Regions from separate parts of the Metabacillus sp. cB07 genome, predicted to be linked through region 2. Evidence: riboswitches for the same ligand, from Rfam matches in the RefSeq annotation. Region 2 holds a riboswitch; the other holds the start of a gene.
What was found. Region 2 has a riboswitch for thiamine pyrophosphate ahead of tenA (thiaminase II). Riboswitches for the same ligand answer to the same signal wherever they lie in the genome.

Region 1 (6,505 bases), 1.9 Mb from region 2:
TTAACCCGCTTTCGTTCGAACCGACGTTTAAAGACCGCAAAGAATATGGGGGAATGACCGGCTATCGGGAGGCAAAGCGCGGTGCCGAAGCTTATTTGTTCCAGAATGCAAAAGTGCCGGTGGCAGCTGTCAGGCCTGCTCTGGTCATCGGTACCGATGATTACACCGAGCGTTTCCTTTTTCATGTAGACAAAGTGAAAAGGGAAGAGTCCATTGGGGCGAAAAATGACAATGTTTCTTTCAGCTTCACTTCATCTGAAGACGCTGCAGGTTTTCTTTTACATATAGGAAAAGAAAAGCTGACAGGAGCGTATAATATAGCGTTTGAAGACAATCTCTCCCTGAGAGAACTGATCGGCAAGATTGAGAGTGCTGCAGACAAAACCGCAGTCATTACTGAGGAAGTGTCAAAAGAAAATGCTTCCCCGTACGGTCTTCCGGGTGACTGGACGCTGGATGTGACAAAAGCACAAATGACAGGATATTCTTTTGGGGACATGAACGAGTATGTTGAGAGTTTAATAGAAAAGCTGCTGTAAACTCTCGCGGGAGTCTCTGTGAAGGCAGAGACTCTTAATAAGCCTCTGTAGCTCTAGAAGGGAAGAGCGCCGGAAAACAGTAGAACCGGGTCGCAAGGCAAAGGTTTCAGAAGCACCGAAAAGCAACTATGCTGAGGCAGGTGAAATTCCTGCCGGTGAAAATCCGTAGGGAAGCGTGTTCCCCTTAGCCTATGCTTACGAAAGGAGTGCGGGTTCGAATCCCGCCAGAGGCATTAAAAAGACCCGGCAGACATCTGCCGGGTTCTGCTTTTTGTTAAAGGAATTATAAAAAATAAAAGGCTGTTGATAACATAACAAAGTTATCAACGGCAAGCTCCAGCGCCTAGATCCTCTGTCAGAACAAATCCCTCAAAAAAGGCGGGAACCGGACTTTTCCGCCGGATTCTTATCTGCCTATCGGAGCGGGCCTTGGCGCTTGCACTTTTGTTCAGATTTGCTGGTTAAAAACCGCTGCAAAATAAGCAAAAACAAATGCGAGCGGAAATGAAAAAACAACCGACCATCCTCTGACAGGGCCATCTTCGCCGCTGATCCGCAGCGCTTCAAAGTAGCCATACAGAAAATGAAAGATGGATAGAAAAAAGGCAAACAGCATGAGTGAGTATGTGAGATTCATTTCATGGCCTCCAATAGGAAATCTATTACTACTAATACATGCTGAAAAAGAAGAGATTATGATAAAAAGCACCGGATTTCCGGTGCTTTTCTCTATTTTCTATTTATGATCAGCGCTTTTGATGTCAGCAGCATCAGCACAAGAATGATCGTACAGATGATAAATGTCGGAATCATGTAGGATGCGTTGTACCCTGCTGAATAGAGGAGCACCGGCTGATCTCCTGCAAACTCAGCGAAAAAGACAGCGCCAGCGAGTGTGTGGGCTGCAAATCTCAGGAAGCTTCCAAGGAAAGCGGCAAGTGTGACATAAAGAATCAGGCGCCATTTGTTTAAAGAATGGAGAGAGTTCTGAATTTGCTTATAAAAAATACCTCCGGCACCAACCGCTGTAAAGGCGACAAAGTAATCCAGAAAACCCTGTACAGGATGGACAATGGTCGTATAGCCCATGACCGTCTGCAGCAGGCCGAGGAGAAAGCCTGTCAGCAGTCCGCCTTTTAGACCGTGGCGAAATCCCATGATCAGTACGGGCACCATTGCAAGTGAAATCGATCCTCCCTGCGGCATTTTGCCGATAAAGCTTGTCGCTAAATCTAAAAGAAAGGCAATTGCAGCAAGAATCGCTGCTTCCAATAAAAAAACCAGGCGCTTATTTGTTTGCATGATTTTACCCCTTTTCGGCATTCGACCGGGGCCTTTTCTCCATAGAAAAAAGCAATGCGGGGAATGTCGGATGGTTTCCACGCACTGCTTTGGTTGGGTTATCACTTGAATCCATCGCCACATCCCTACGTAAGCTTTAACTTAACAGGTTCAACGGGTCAGAACATAACGTTCACTCTCAGCCGGCGGCTCCCCAAGTGGTCAAATGCGATATATGATTTAGACACTACTATACAGGAAACTGCAAAATTCGACAAGCCTAAATTCTATTTTTTTTCAGAAAATAGCGGAAAGTATTTTTCCTTTCTTTACAAGTCTTGTAAAACTTGCTATAGTTTCCATGAATCTTATAGAAGCAGGGGAGCTGAGTGAACTCGGCTGAGAGGATACTGATTCTTGTATCGACCCTTTAACCTGATCTGGGTAATGCCAGCGGAGGGATACAGGAAAAGAGTCTATTTTCCATGAACTTTGCGAATGCTTAAGGCTGCCCTAACCGGCAGCCTTTTTTTGCATTTTCTAAGAGATTCACAGAAAGAAAGGGAGGAATTCATGATGTCCAGTGTAAACCTTGCGTTTCAAGTACTGCCGAAATCAGCACACGGAAATACATACGAGATTGTCGACAAAGCCATTGAAGTTGTGCAGCAGTCAGGTGTCAAATATGAAGTCGGCGCGATGGAGACCGTTATGGAGGGGGAACTCAATCATCTGCTTGAAATTGTCAAGCAGGCTCAGGATGCCTGTATCGGGGCAGGTGCAAGTGAAGTGATGACGCACATCAAAATTCATTACCGCCCTGCTGAAGGAGTAACGATGGATGAAAAACTCCAAAAATATCGCTGAATCTATATCAGGAATAGCGCTGCCTGCAGCCGTTCTTGCCGTTTTTCTTCTACTCTGGGAGATGGCAGTCGTGCTTTTTCGAATTGAGAAGTGGATCCTGCCAAAACCTACAGACATTTTCATCACCCTGTTTGAAATGAGAGGAACGCTCGGAGTGCACGTTCTGCAGACGCTTACTGAAGCTGTTCTCGGCCTCCTGATAGCAGCAGCTGCCGGAGTGGCCATTGCCATTTTAATTGACCTTTCCCTCTGGATCAGAAAAGCGGTTGAACCGCTCCTTGTCCTTTCACAGACCGTTCCAATTATTGCACTGGCACCTCTGCTGATTATCTGGTTTGGATTCGGGATCTTGCCGAAGGTCATCGTAACAGCACTTGTCTGCTTTTTTCCGATAGCCATTAATCTTGCAGACGGATTCAGTCAGGCAGACAGGGATATGATCAAACTGATGAAGACCATGGGAGCGAATAAACGTCAGCTCTTCTTGAAGGTGAAGATTCCTGCTTCCATGCCGTATTTTTTCTCAGGGCTCAAGATAGCCGGAACATACAGTGTAATGGGAGCGGTTATCGGAGAATGGCTGGGAGCGAGTCAAGGCCTTGGAATTATCCTTACTAGATCCTCTCAATCTTTTTTAACAGAAAAGGTATTTGCCATCATTATCGTCATTGTTGCTTTAAGTCTGGTTATTTTTGCAGTCATTGAATTGCTGGCAAGAGCGGCGATGCCCTGGAAGTACAAAGCGAATAAACACAACTGACATGGAGGAATACGATGAAAAAACTGCGGAGAATGCTCGTCATATTATTCAGCACATCCATCCTTTTAACAGGATGCGCTCCTGCTGAGAATGCCTCAAGTGAAGAAGCAAAAAAAGTGAAGGTCATGCTGGACTGGTTTCCGAATACAAATCATACGGGCATTTATGCAGCAATTGAAAAAGGGTTCTATAAAGAAGCGGGTCTTGAAGTTGAGATAGTAGAACCTGGCGAGGGAGTCAGCGCAGATCAAATTGTTGCATCGGGCGAGGTCGATTTTGCGGTCAGCCACCAGGAAAACATCACACATGCGCGGTCAGCAGGTGTGCCGATCGTTTCTATTGCGGCCATTATTCAGGAAAATACTTCTGCTTTCGCTTCATTAAAGGAAGAAGAGATTGTCTCGCCTGATGATTTTGAAGGGAAACGGTACGGCGGATGGGGATCGCCTACTGAAGAGGCTGTGATTCGTGCGGTTATGAACCAGGATGACGCAGATTTTGGCAAAGTCGATTATGTCACACTTGGTGCAACTGATTTCTTTAAATCAATCGGCCGGGATACGGATTTCCAATGGATCTTTGAGGGCTGGGACGGGATAGAAGCTAAAAGAAAGGGGATAGAACTGAATTACATCTATCTTAAAGACCTTGATCCAGCATTGAACTACTATACACCTGTACTCGCTGCAAGCGAGACAAAGATTAAGAAAGAAAAGGATACGGTACAGGCTTTTGTACAGGCAACCGCAAAAGGTTACGAGTTTGCCATCGATAAGCCGATTGAAGCGGCAGATATTCTGATTAAGCATGTGCCTGAAATAAATAAAGATCTTGCAAAGGAAAGCCAAAAGTGGCTCAGCAAGCAGTATCAGGGTGATGCAAAGCAATGGGGGATTCAAAAAGAAGAAGTTTGGGAACGGTACGCTGACTGGATGTATCAACAAAAGCTGATTGAAGAAAACATAGATCCGGCAGAGGCTTATACAAATGAATTCCTTCCGGAGGCTGAAAAGTAGCATGCTGACACTAAAAGGAGTCAGCAAGACTTACTCGAAAGATCAGCCAGTCCTGCTTCCATCTGATCTTATAGTAGAAAAAGGGGAATTTGTCAGCATCATTGGTCCGAGCGGGTGCGGCAAAAGCACTCTTCTTGATATCATTGCAGGGGTAAATAAGCCAAGCGGCGGAATTGTTCATTACAAGGGGAAAGACATAACGAATCAAACAGGCCACGCCGGGTATATGCCTCAAAGCGATGTGCTTTTTCCGTGGAGAACAATTCTTGATAATGTCATACTTCCGCTGGAGCTGCAGGGGACAGGGAAAGAAAAAGCGCGTTCCGAAGCTCTATCTTTCTTTTCTCAGTTTGGGCTTGAGGGATTTGAACAACACTATCCTTCCATGCTTTCTGGCGGGATGAGGCAGAGAGCGAACTTCCTCCGGGCTTATTTGAGCGGCAAAGAACTTCTATTATTGGACGAGCCTTTTGGAAAGCTTGATGCCATGACAAGACACAAGCTTCAGAAATGGTTTATCAGAATTTGCGAGGCATCCGGGAAAACGGTCCTGTTTATTACTCATGATATGGATGAGGCGATTTTTCTTTCTGACAGGATTGCCGTGTTTTCCCCGAGACCTGGCAGGATCATTGAACATATAGACATTCCTTTCGGCCGGCCGCGAACGGACCAACTCTTCGCTTCAGCTGAATTTGTATCAATTAAACAAAAACTCCTGGATTTGCTGCATTCAAAAAATCATCTGGAAACGCGCTGATTTCAGCGCGTTTTCATTTATAACATTTTTTTTGCAAAAAGATAAAAATGCTATTGCAATGGGGAAATCAGCGTGGTATATTATTATTCGTTGCCGCGAAAAACGCGTGAGAGCAACGGTGCCTGAGAAAAAGAAAAGTGAAAAAAACGCTTGACTTTGAAAAGGTGAAATGTTATTCTAATAAAGCTTCGCAGGAAGCGAAAATGATCTTTGAAAACTAAACAAAACCAAAAGCGTACCAAACGTTTTAAATTTTTAAGTCAGCAACATTTATGAGTCACAAATTTTCTTCGGAGAGTTTGATCCTGGCTCAGGACGAACGCTGGCGGCGTGCCTAATACATGCAAGTCGAGCGGACCTCTTCGGAGGTCAGCGGCGGACGGGTGAGTAACACGTGGGCAACCTGCCTGTAAGACTGGGATAACTCCGGGAAACCGGAGCTAATACCGGATACTATGTCAAACCGCATGGTTTGACATTCAAAGACGGTTTCGGCTGTCACTTACAGATGGGCCCGCGGCGCATTAGCTAGTTGGTGAGGTAATGGCTCACCAAGGCGACGATGCGTAGCCGACCTGAGAGGGTGATCGGCCACACTGGGACTGAGACACGGCCCAGACTCCTACGGGAGGCAGCAGTAGGGAATCTTCCGCAATGGACGAAAGTCTGACGGAGCAACGCCGCGTGAGTGATGAAGGTTTTCGGATCGTAAAACTCTGTTGTCAGGGAAGAACAAGTGCCGGAGTAACTGCCGGCACCTTGACGGTACCTGACCAGAAAGCCACGGCTAACTACGTGCCAGCAGCCGCGGTAATACGTAGGTGGCAAGCGTTGTCCGGAATTATTGGGCGTAAAGCGCGCGCAGGCGGTTTCTTAAGTCTGATGTGAAAGCCCCCGGCTCAACCGGGGAGGGTCATTGGAAACTGGGAAACTTGAGTGCAGAAGAGGAGAGTGGAATTCCACGTGTAGCGGTGAAATGCGTAGAGATGTGGAGGAACACCAGTGGCGAAGGCGACTCTCTGGTCTGTAACTGACGCTGAGGCGCGAAAGCGTGGGGAGCGAACAGGATTAGATACCCTGGTAGTCCACGCCGTAAACGATGAGTGCTAAGTGTTAGAGGGTTTCCGCCCTTTAGTGCTGCAGCTAACGCATTAAGCACTCCGCCTGGGGAGTACGGTCGCAAGACTGAAACTCAAAGGAATTGACGGGGGCCCGCACAAGCGGTGGAGCATGTGGTTTAATTCGAAGCAACGCGAAGAACCTTACCAGGTCTTGACATCCT
Region 2 (6,505 bases):
CTGTGCCGAGGGCACCTGCTCCAATGACGAGCACATGGCTGTTTATGATTTTTTTCTGGCCTTCTTCCCCAATAGGGGCGAATAATTGCTGTCTTGAGTACCGTTCCATTTAAGTTGTGATCATTCCTTCTTCAGGACTGCTTGCAACAGCATAAGATTTAACAGGAATACGGCCTGCTTCATAACTCAGTCTTCCCGCTTCGACCGCAAGCTTCATGGCTTTGGCCATCTTCACGGGATCTGATGCTCCGGATACAGCCGTGTTCAGCAGCACGCCGTCAGCGCCAAGCTCCATCGCTTTCGCTGCATCAGCTGCAGAACCGATTCCTGCGTCAACAATAACCGGCAAGTCAGTCTGTTCGATAATAAATGAGAGATTGAGAGGGTTGATGATTCCCTGCCCTGATCCAATTGGCGATGCTCCGGGCATGATGGCGTGGACACCTGTCTCTTCAAGTCTTCTGGCAAGTACAACATCATCCGACGTGTAAGGAAGAACGATAAATCCTTCTTTTACGAGTTCCGCGCTTGCTTTAAGCGTTTCCACAGGATCCGGCAGGAGTGTTTTCCAGCACCCAATCACTTCTACTTTTATCATATCACACAGACCTGAAGCTTTAGCGAGCTTTGCAATCCGGACCGCTTCCCCGGCCGTTTTGGCGCCTGCCGTATTCGGGAGAAGTGTGTATGCCGTCAAATCAAGCTTCTCTAGCAAGTCCGGCTGAGACGGCTCGAATATATTCATCCTGCGGACAGCAAACGTCAGGATCTCCGCTTCTGAAACTTCAGCCGCTTTCTTTTGAATGTCAAAAGACGGATATTTGCCTGTTCCAAGAAGCAGCCGTGATCTAAACGTCTTCCCTGCAATTTTCAACATGTGTCATCCTCCTCCTACAAAATGAACCATTTCAAGAACATCACCATCTTTTAATATCACGCTGTCATAGCTTTTCTTATCTAGGATTGTTTCGTTATGTTCAATCATGACCGTTTTATGGCTCAGCTGATAAAATGCCAGAAGATCTTCCATTGTCTTTATGTGCGGATCCAGTTCAGCTGTGCTGCCGTTCAATTTGATTTTCATGATTTCACCTCTGTACCCCGATTTAATCCAAACTCTCTTGCATATTCAGGCTTGACCTGACGGCTCAAAATCAAATCCCTGACCATTTCGCCTGTTTTAGGCGCAAGCAGAATGCCGTTCCGGTAATGTCCTGTTGCGGCATAAAGATTTTTCATGCCTTCATGCTTAAAAATGTATGGTTTCGCATCTCGCGCTGCCGGTCTCAGTCCGGCCCAGGCTTTTTGAAAAACACTCTTTTTCATGCACGGCATAATGGAAACAGCCTTCTCCATCAAAGAAGCCATCCCTTGTATTGTAGACTCTGCCCTCCAATTCCCCTCCTCCATCGTCGCACCGATGACGATGCTCCCGTCAGACTTCGGAACAAGGTAACAGCTGTCATGAAAAACGGTTGACTCTAAACGGAAACCATCCGGCATGACTGATAGACATTCGCCTTTAACAGGGTGAACAGGAACTGAGATGCCTAATTCCTCAAACAGCTGGCCGCTCCATGTCCCGCCAGTAATGACAAGAGCTTCACAAAAATGAATCTCTCCTGCAGCGGAAATCTCATAATGCGAAGGCTCTGCGCGCATGCGTCCGGCTGCAGCTCCTTCAAATATGGTTCCTCCGTTTATCTGTACCGCCCTTGCCAGCGCCCGGCAAAGAGCGGGAGGGGAAACCTGGCCGTCTTTTGCAATGAACAGTCCTCCTTGCAGATACTCTGTCAGGTTCTTTTCTTTCTTCAGGACAGACTCCCTTGAGAGCCACTCAACATCCGGTTCATTCAAGGCTCTGTCTTTTAGGGAAACAGCTTCCTCAGCCGTCATGGCAAGTTTGAGCATCCCATTATAAACGAGCTGAATGTCTATGCCTGTTTCTTCAAGCAATTCGGCTGCAAGCACGGGATAAAGAGCCCCGCTCTCTTCTGCAAAACGGAAAAACGCATCTGCTTTTTCCGTTTCTGTATGAGCACCAAGCATGCCTGCTGCAGCGGAAGATGCCCCGCAGCCAATCTTTCCTTTTTCAAATATGGCTACTTTACGGCCTGCCTTTGACAGAAAATAGGCAGACATCAGGCCGATGACTCCTCCCCCGACGATGCCGGCATCATAGAATGTCTTCATCAGCCGTTCCTCCTTTCAGCTTTCGTGCAAGCTCTTTTGCCGCATCCACAGGTTTGTCTGCTGAAAACACGTAGGACATGACCGCTGCTCCTGCGACTTTCAGCTTTTTCAGTTCCGGCAGCACATCAGGAGCGACTCCTCCAATTGCATAGACAGGGATGGATACAGATTCGCAAATTGTTTGAAGAAATGAAATTCCTTTCGGCTCAAGGCCGTTTTTTGAATCTGTCTGAAATACATGTCCGGCAATCAGCCAGTCTGCCCCATCCTTCTCCCGATCTATTGCCTCTTTTACTGAATGAACCGAACATCCTGCGCCGAGGTAAGGGTAGTGCTCTTTAACAAACTTTACAGGCAGCCCATGTGCCGGAAGCTGCACTTTTGCCAGTCCCGAGCGCACGGCCGCATCCACCCTGCCGTTCATGATCAGCTTTGATTTTGGAACACCCTTGCGCGCAAGAATCTCCACAAGTTCCGCCAGTTCGCCGGCTGACCTGTCTTTTTCTCTTATATGGATGGCATCCGCATATCTATGTACGTCTGCGAGGATTGAAATCAGCGAATCTGAAGAATGCTTTCCATCCGTTACAAGGTGCAGCTTCATTTTTGCAGCTGCAGAGAATCTGCACGGCCCCACGCTTCAAGGTTTTCAGCCATATCCCAAAAGCGGTATTCATACATAGAGCTGATCAGAAAATGTTCTTTCATCATCATCCGCTCATGAGCGCTTGCTTTTTCAGCCAGCTCATCAAAACGGTTCACCTGTTCAAGAACAAGCTCTTTAAACCAGTCGCCATGGTAGGTCTCAATCCATTTTTCATAAACGGCATCTCCTGGCTTGCAGTCCTTCAGGCGCTCTCCTACTTCGTAATAAAGCCAGTAGCAAGGCAGCAGAGCAGCTATGATTTCACCAAGATTTCCAGTCGCGACCGCGCGGTACATATGAGATGTATAAGCATAAGCTGTAGGCGCCGGCTTAAATTCCGCGCGTTCTTTCTCTGTTATCCCGAGCATTTTTGAAAACTGCTGATGAAGGGAAAGTTCTGCCTCATAGGTCCCCTGAGAATGAACGGACATTCTGAACGTTGTATGCAGATCAGGAGCCACGGCACCGGCAAACGCCTGCACTTTGGCAAAATGAGTCAAGTAATAGGAATCCTGCATCACATAAAATTTGAACTTTTCTTTTGACAGCGTCCCGTCACCGATTCCTTTAACAAAAGGATGGTGAAAGCTCCCTTCCCACCATTCATTTGCGTACTCCCTGCATTCTTTTGAAAATTGCATGACGTATCCTCCTTTTCTTTTTAAACAGCAAAAAACCACTTTTCGCATAGAAAAGTGGTGTATGAAATAGACCCTTACACCACTTCCCTACGCTGGTGTTAACCAGATCAGGTTCTGAGGGTCTCGGAGTCACACTCCGATCTCAGCCCTTATGAAGGGCTCCCCTAGCGGTTCATCGTATAAAATTTTCTGAATGTTTTACATGCCCATCATACCACGATAAAAATATCTTTCAAGGCTTTTGCAGGAAATTTCTGCTTAATTTTTGTGAAACTCAAGCTCCTGCCTCAGTTCATCGATATATTCGGATGATCCCGTTAAAATCAGCAGATCTCCCCGTTTCAGCTCCGTATCGCCGTGAGGAACAATCGACTCATTCTCCCGGAAGATCCGGACAAAAATGACGTCTCCGGTAAACGGGAAGCTTCTGAGAACCATTCCATCATAGCGTCTGTTGTTCATTTTGATTTGATAAAGGGCAGATTCGCTGTGCGTCAGGATTTTCATGATGCCCGGCGCTTCGATCAGGGCTCTGAGCAGGGTTTTGGTCGAGAGCAGAACAGAGAACACGTCAATGTTCTTTGCTTTCAGCTGCTCATCAAGCAGAGGCGAAGCAATACTTGCAATGACCCTTTCGACCTCAAGCTCTTTTGCCATCAGGGCAATTTCCGCATTCGCATCCTCATCGCCAGTTGCTGCAATAAGGATGTCCGAATCAAATACACCTTTATCCTGAAGCGTCTCAATCGAATAATCGTCCAGCTCTTCAATTTGAAAAAGAGATTCGGCAATCTGCTGTTCGTTTTTATCAACATGCGTATGATAGATGATTGTTTCATACAGATTCGGATTCAGTTCTCTCGTTACCGGAAGCGTCATTTGATTGGCTCCTATGAAAGCAACCTTCAGCTTTTTCTTTGAACCGAGTTTTTCAGGGAAAAGCTTTTTAAATCCAATCGGCGTAAAGATGCTTGTCAGAACGGCCGTCAGAATGAGAGCTCCGGACATCTGCGAGTCAATGACATTGACACGTTCTCCAATCGTCGCTGCGGCGATAACAAGCGACAGAGTGGATGTGAGCAAAAAACCGGCAGCAAGAGTCGTTTTCGTATCGTACCATCTTTTCAAAAGGTAAATCGGCACAATTTTTGAAATGAGAAGCGCTATAAATAAGAGCGGAATCAGCATCAGGATTTTAGGGTCCTTAAAAAGCGACCAAATATCAAGGTCCACTCCAACCATGACAAAGAAAATCGGGATCAGAAATCCGTACCCGAACGAGTCCATCTTCTGAACCATTTCTTTATTCGGGGAAAGAAGAGATACGAGCACGCCTGCTAAAAAGGCACCGAGAATGTTTTCTGCACCAATCGTTTCTGAAAGCGCAACAAGAACAATAATGAGTGTGAAAACAGCTCTTGTCCCAATTTGAATCGTGCCTTTAGAGAGCGTTTCAATAAAGGATCTGCTCTGAAAGGTTTTGCCTATAAAGTAAAGGGCGACACCAGCTCCGAACAAAATGAGCATCAGCCACATATTCGTATTTTCCCCGCCGTAAATGGAAGCAAAAACTGCAAGCAGAATCATTGTCACCAAGTCCGCAATGACGGCGACAAGAAGGATAATCTGCCCGATGTTCGACTTCATGATGCCTGCATCCTTAAGCGTCGGCACGACCACACCGAGTGAAATGGTCGAGATGATCAGCGTCATCAGGAATGCATTTTCTATAAATCCGATCAGGACAAACAGATAAGAGAGCAGCAGGGAAAGAATAAAGATGCCGGCAAATACGAGTAAAGAGACCACGAATGTATTCGGCGCCTCTTTTCCGGATGGCAGCACCTCTTTCTTCCTGCCGCCGATAAACGCTGTGAAATCAATTTCAAGACCGCTCAGAAACATGAGAAAAATAAATCCGAGCATAGACAGAGTTTCAAGCCACATATCCTGCTGAACAAGGTCAAACCCGCTTTTGCCGATCACAATCCCGATAATAATTTCTGCTACAACGACCGGCATCACCTTTATTTTAAAGCGGTGCAGGATGAGCGGAGTGATAAAAGCTGCAAGAAGGACAATGACAAGTGATGAAAAAGAAGCTCCGTGCAAGGTTTTTCCCTCATTTCTGTAGTTAAATTAAGTACTGCATAAACATAGTGGCCATTCCAAAATAAATAAGGATGGAAATAATATCATTAATCGTCGTAATAAAAGGGCCTGATGCAACGGCCGGGTCGACCTTCAGCCTGTGCATAATAAGAGGCACAAACGCTCCCGCAATTGTCGCAACAGTCAGCGTGGCAAGAATGGATAATCCGACAAGCAGGCCGAGATACAGATCGTGTTTCCAGAAATACACGACGCCTGTTACAAGAACACCGCAAACAGCACCGTTGATTAAACCGGTTCCCGCTTCACGGGCGATGATTTTAAAGTTACCTTCTTCTTCATCCCCCATGGCAATTCGGCGGACGGCAACTGCCAGTGCCTGCGTGCCTGTATTTCCTGCCATACCGGCAATCAATGGAATAAACACAGCAAGGATCGCTACCTTATCAAGTGTTTCTTCAAACTGCCCGATCAGATTGGCTGTCAGCATCCCGAGAAACAATAGAATCACGAGCCATGGCAGTCTTTTTTTAGCAGCAGAGAGAGGACCTCTGTCAATAGAGTCTACATCCGAAACCCCTGCGAGCTTTGAGTAGTCATCAGACGCTTCTTCATCAATAACGTCCACAATATCATCAACTGTAATGATCCCGAGAAGGTGATTTTGAAAGTCAACAACAGGCAGCGCCAGAAAGTTGTAATCCCGCATTTTCCGGGCAACTTCTTCCTGATCTTCCCCCACACTGACGGAAAAGACGCGCTCGCTCATGATCTCGCCGATCATCACATCATCGTCACTGACTATTAAATCTCTGAGGGAGATAACTCCCGCAAGGTGCTTATCTTCGTCAATCACATACAGATAATAGATGGTTTCAGCATCTGGAGCCTCATGCTTAAGAATATGCATCGC

Region 1: linked by a shared signal. The riboswitch ahead of JOJ89_RS16960 (thiamine-binding protein) and the one ahead of tenA (thiaminase II) in region 2 are both predicted to bind thiamine pyrophosphate.

What each region holds. Positions count from the first base shown of each region.
Region 1 covers NZ_CP069296.1:3,291,772-3,298,276, reverse strand. The annotation lists gene JOJ89_RS16975 (NAD-dependent epimerase/dehydratase family protein) at 1-539, shown strand, start outside; gene JOJ89_RS16970 (hypothetical protein) at 988-1,176, opposite strand; gene thiT (energy-coupled thiamine transporter ThiT) at 1,269-1,841, opposite strand; TPP riboswitch at 1,947-2,047, opposite strand; TPP riboswitch at 2,189-2,300, shown strand; gene JOJ89_RS16960 (thiamine-binding protein) at 2,394-2,687, shown strand; gene JOJ89_RS16955 (ABC transporter permease) at 2,662-3,447, shown strand; gene JOJ89_RS16950 (ABC transporter substrate-binding protein) at 3,462-4,463, shown strand; gene JOJ89_RS16945 (ABC transporter ATP-binding protein) at 4,465-5,223, shown strand; rRNA gene JOJ89_RS16940 (16S ribosomal RNA) at 5,511-6,505, shown strand, end outside.
Region 2 covers NZ_CP069296.1:1,030,263-1,036,767, reverse strand. The annotation lists gene JOJ89_RS05175 (MoeB/ThiF family adenylyltransferase) at 1-109, opposite strand, end outside; gene JOJ89_RS05170 (thiazole synthase) at 110-877, opposite strand; gene thiS (sulfur carrier protein ThiS) at 881-1,084, opposite strand; gene thiO (glycine oxidase ThiO) at 1,081-2,193, opposite strand; gene JOJ89_RS05155 (thiamine phosphate synthase) at 2,177-2,797, opposite strand; gene tenA (thiaminase II) at 2,794-3,480, opposite strand; TPP riboswitch at 3,548-3,656, opposite strand; gene JOJ89_RS05145 (monovalent cation:proton antiporter family protein) at 3,739-5,592, opposite strand; gene mgtE (magnesium transporter) at 5,615-6,505, opposite strand, start outside.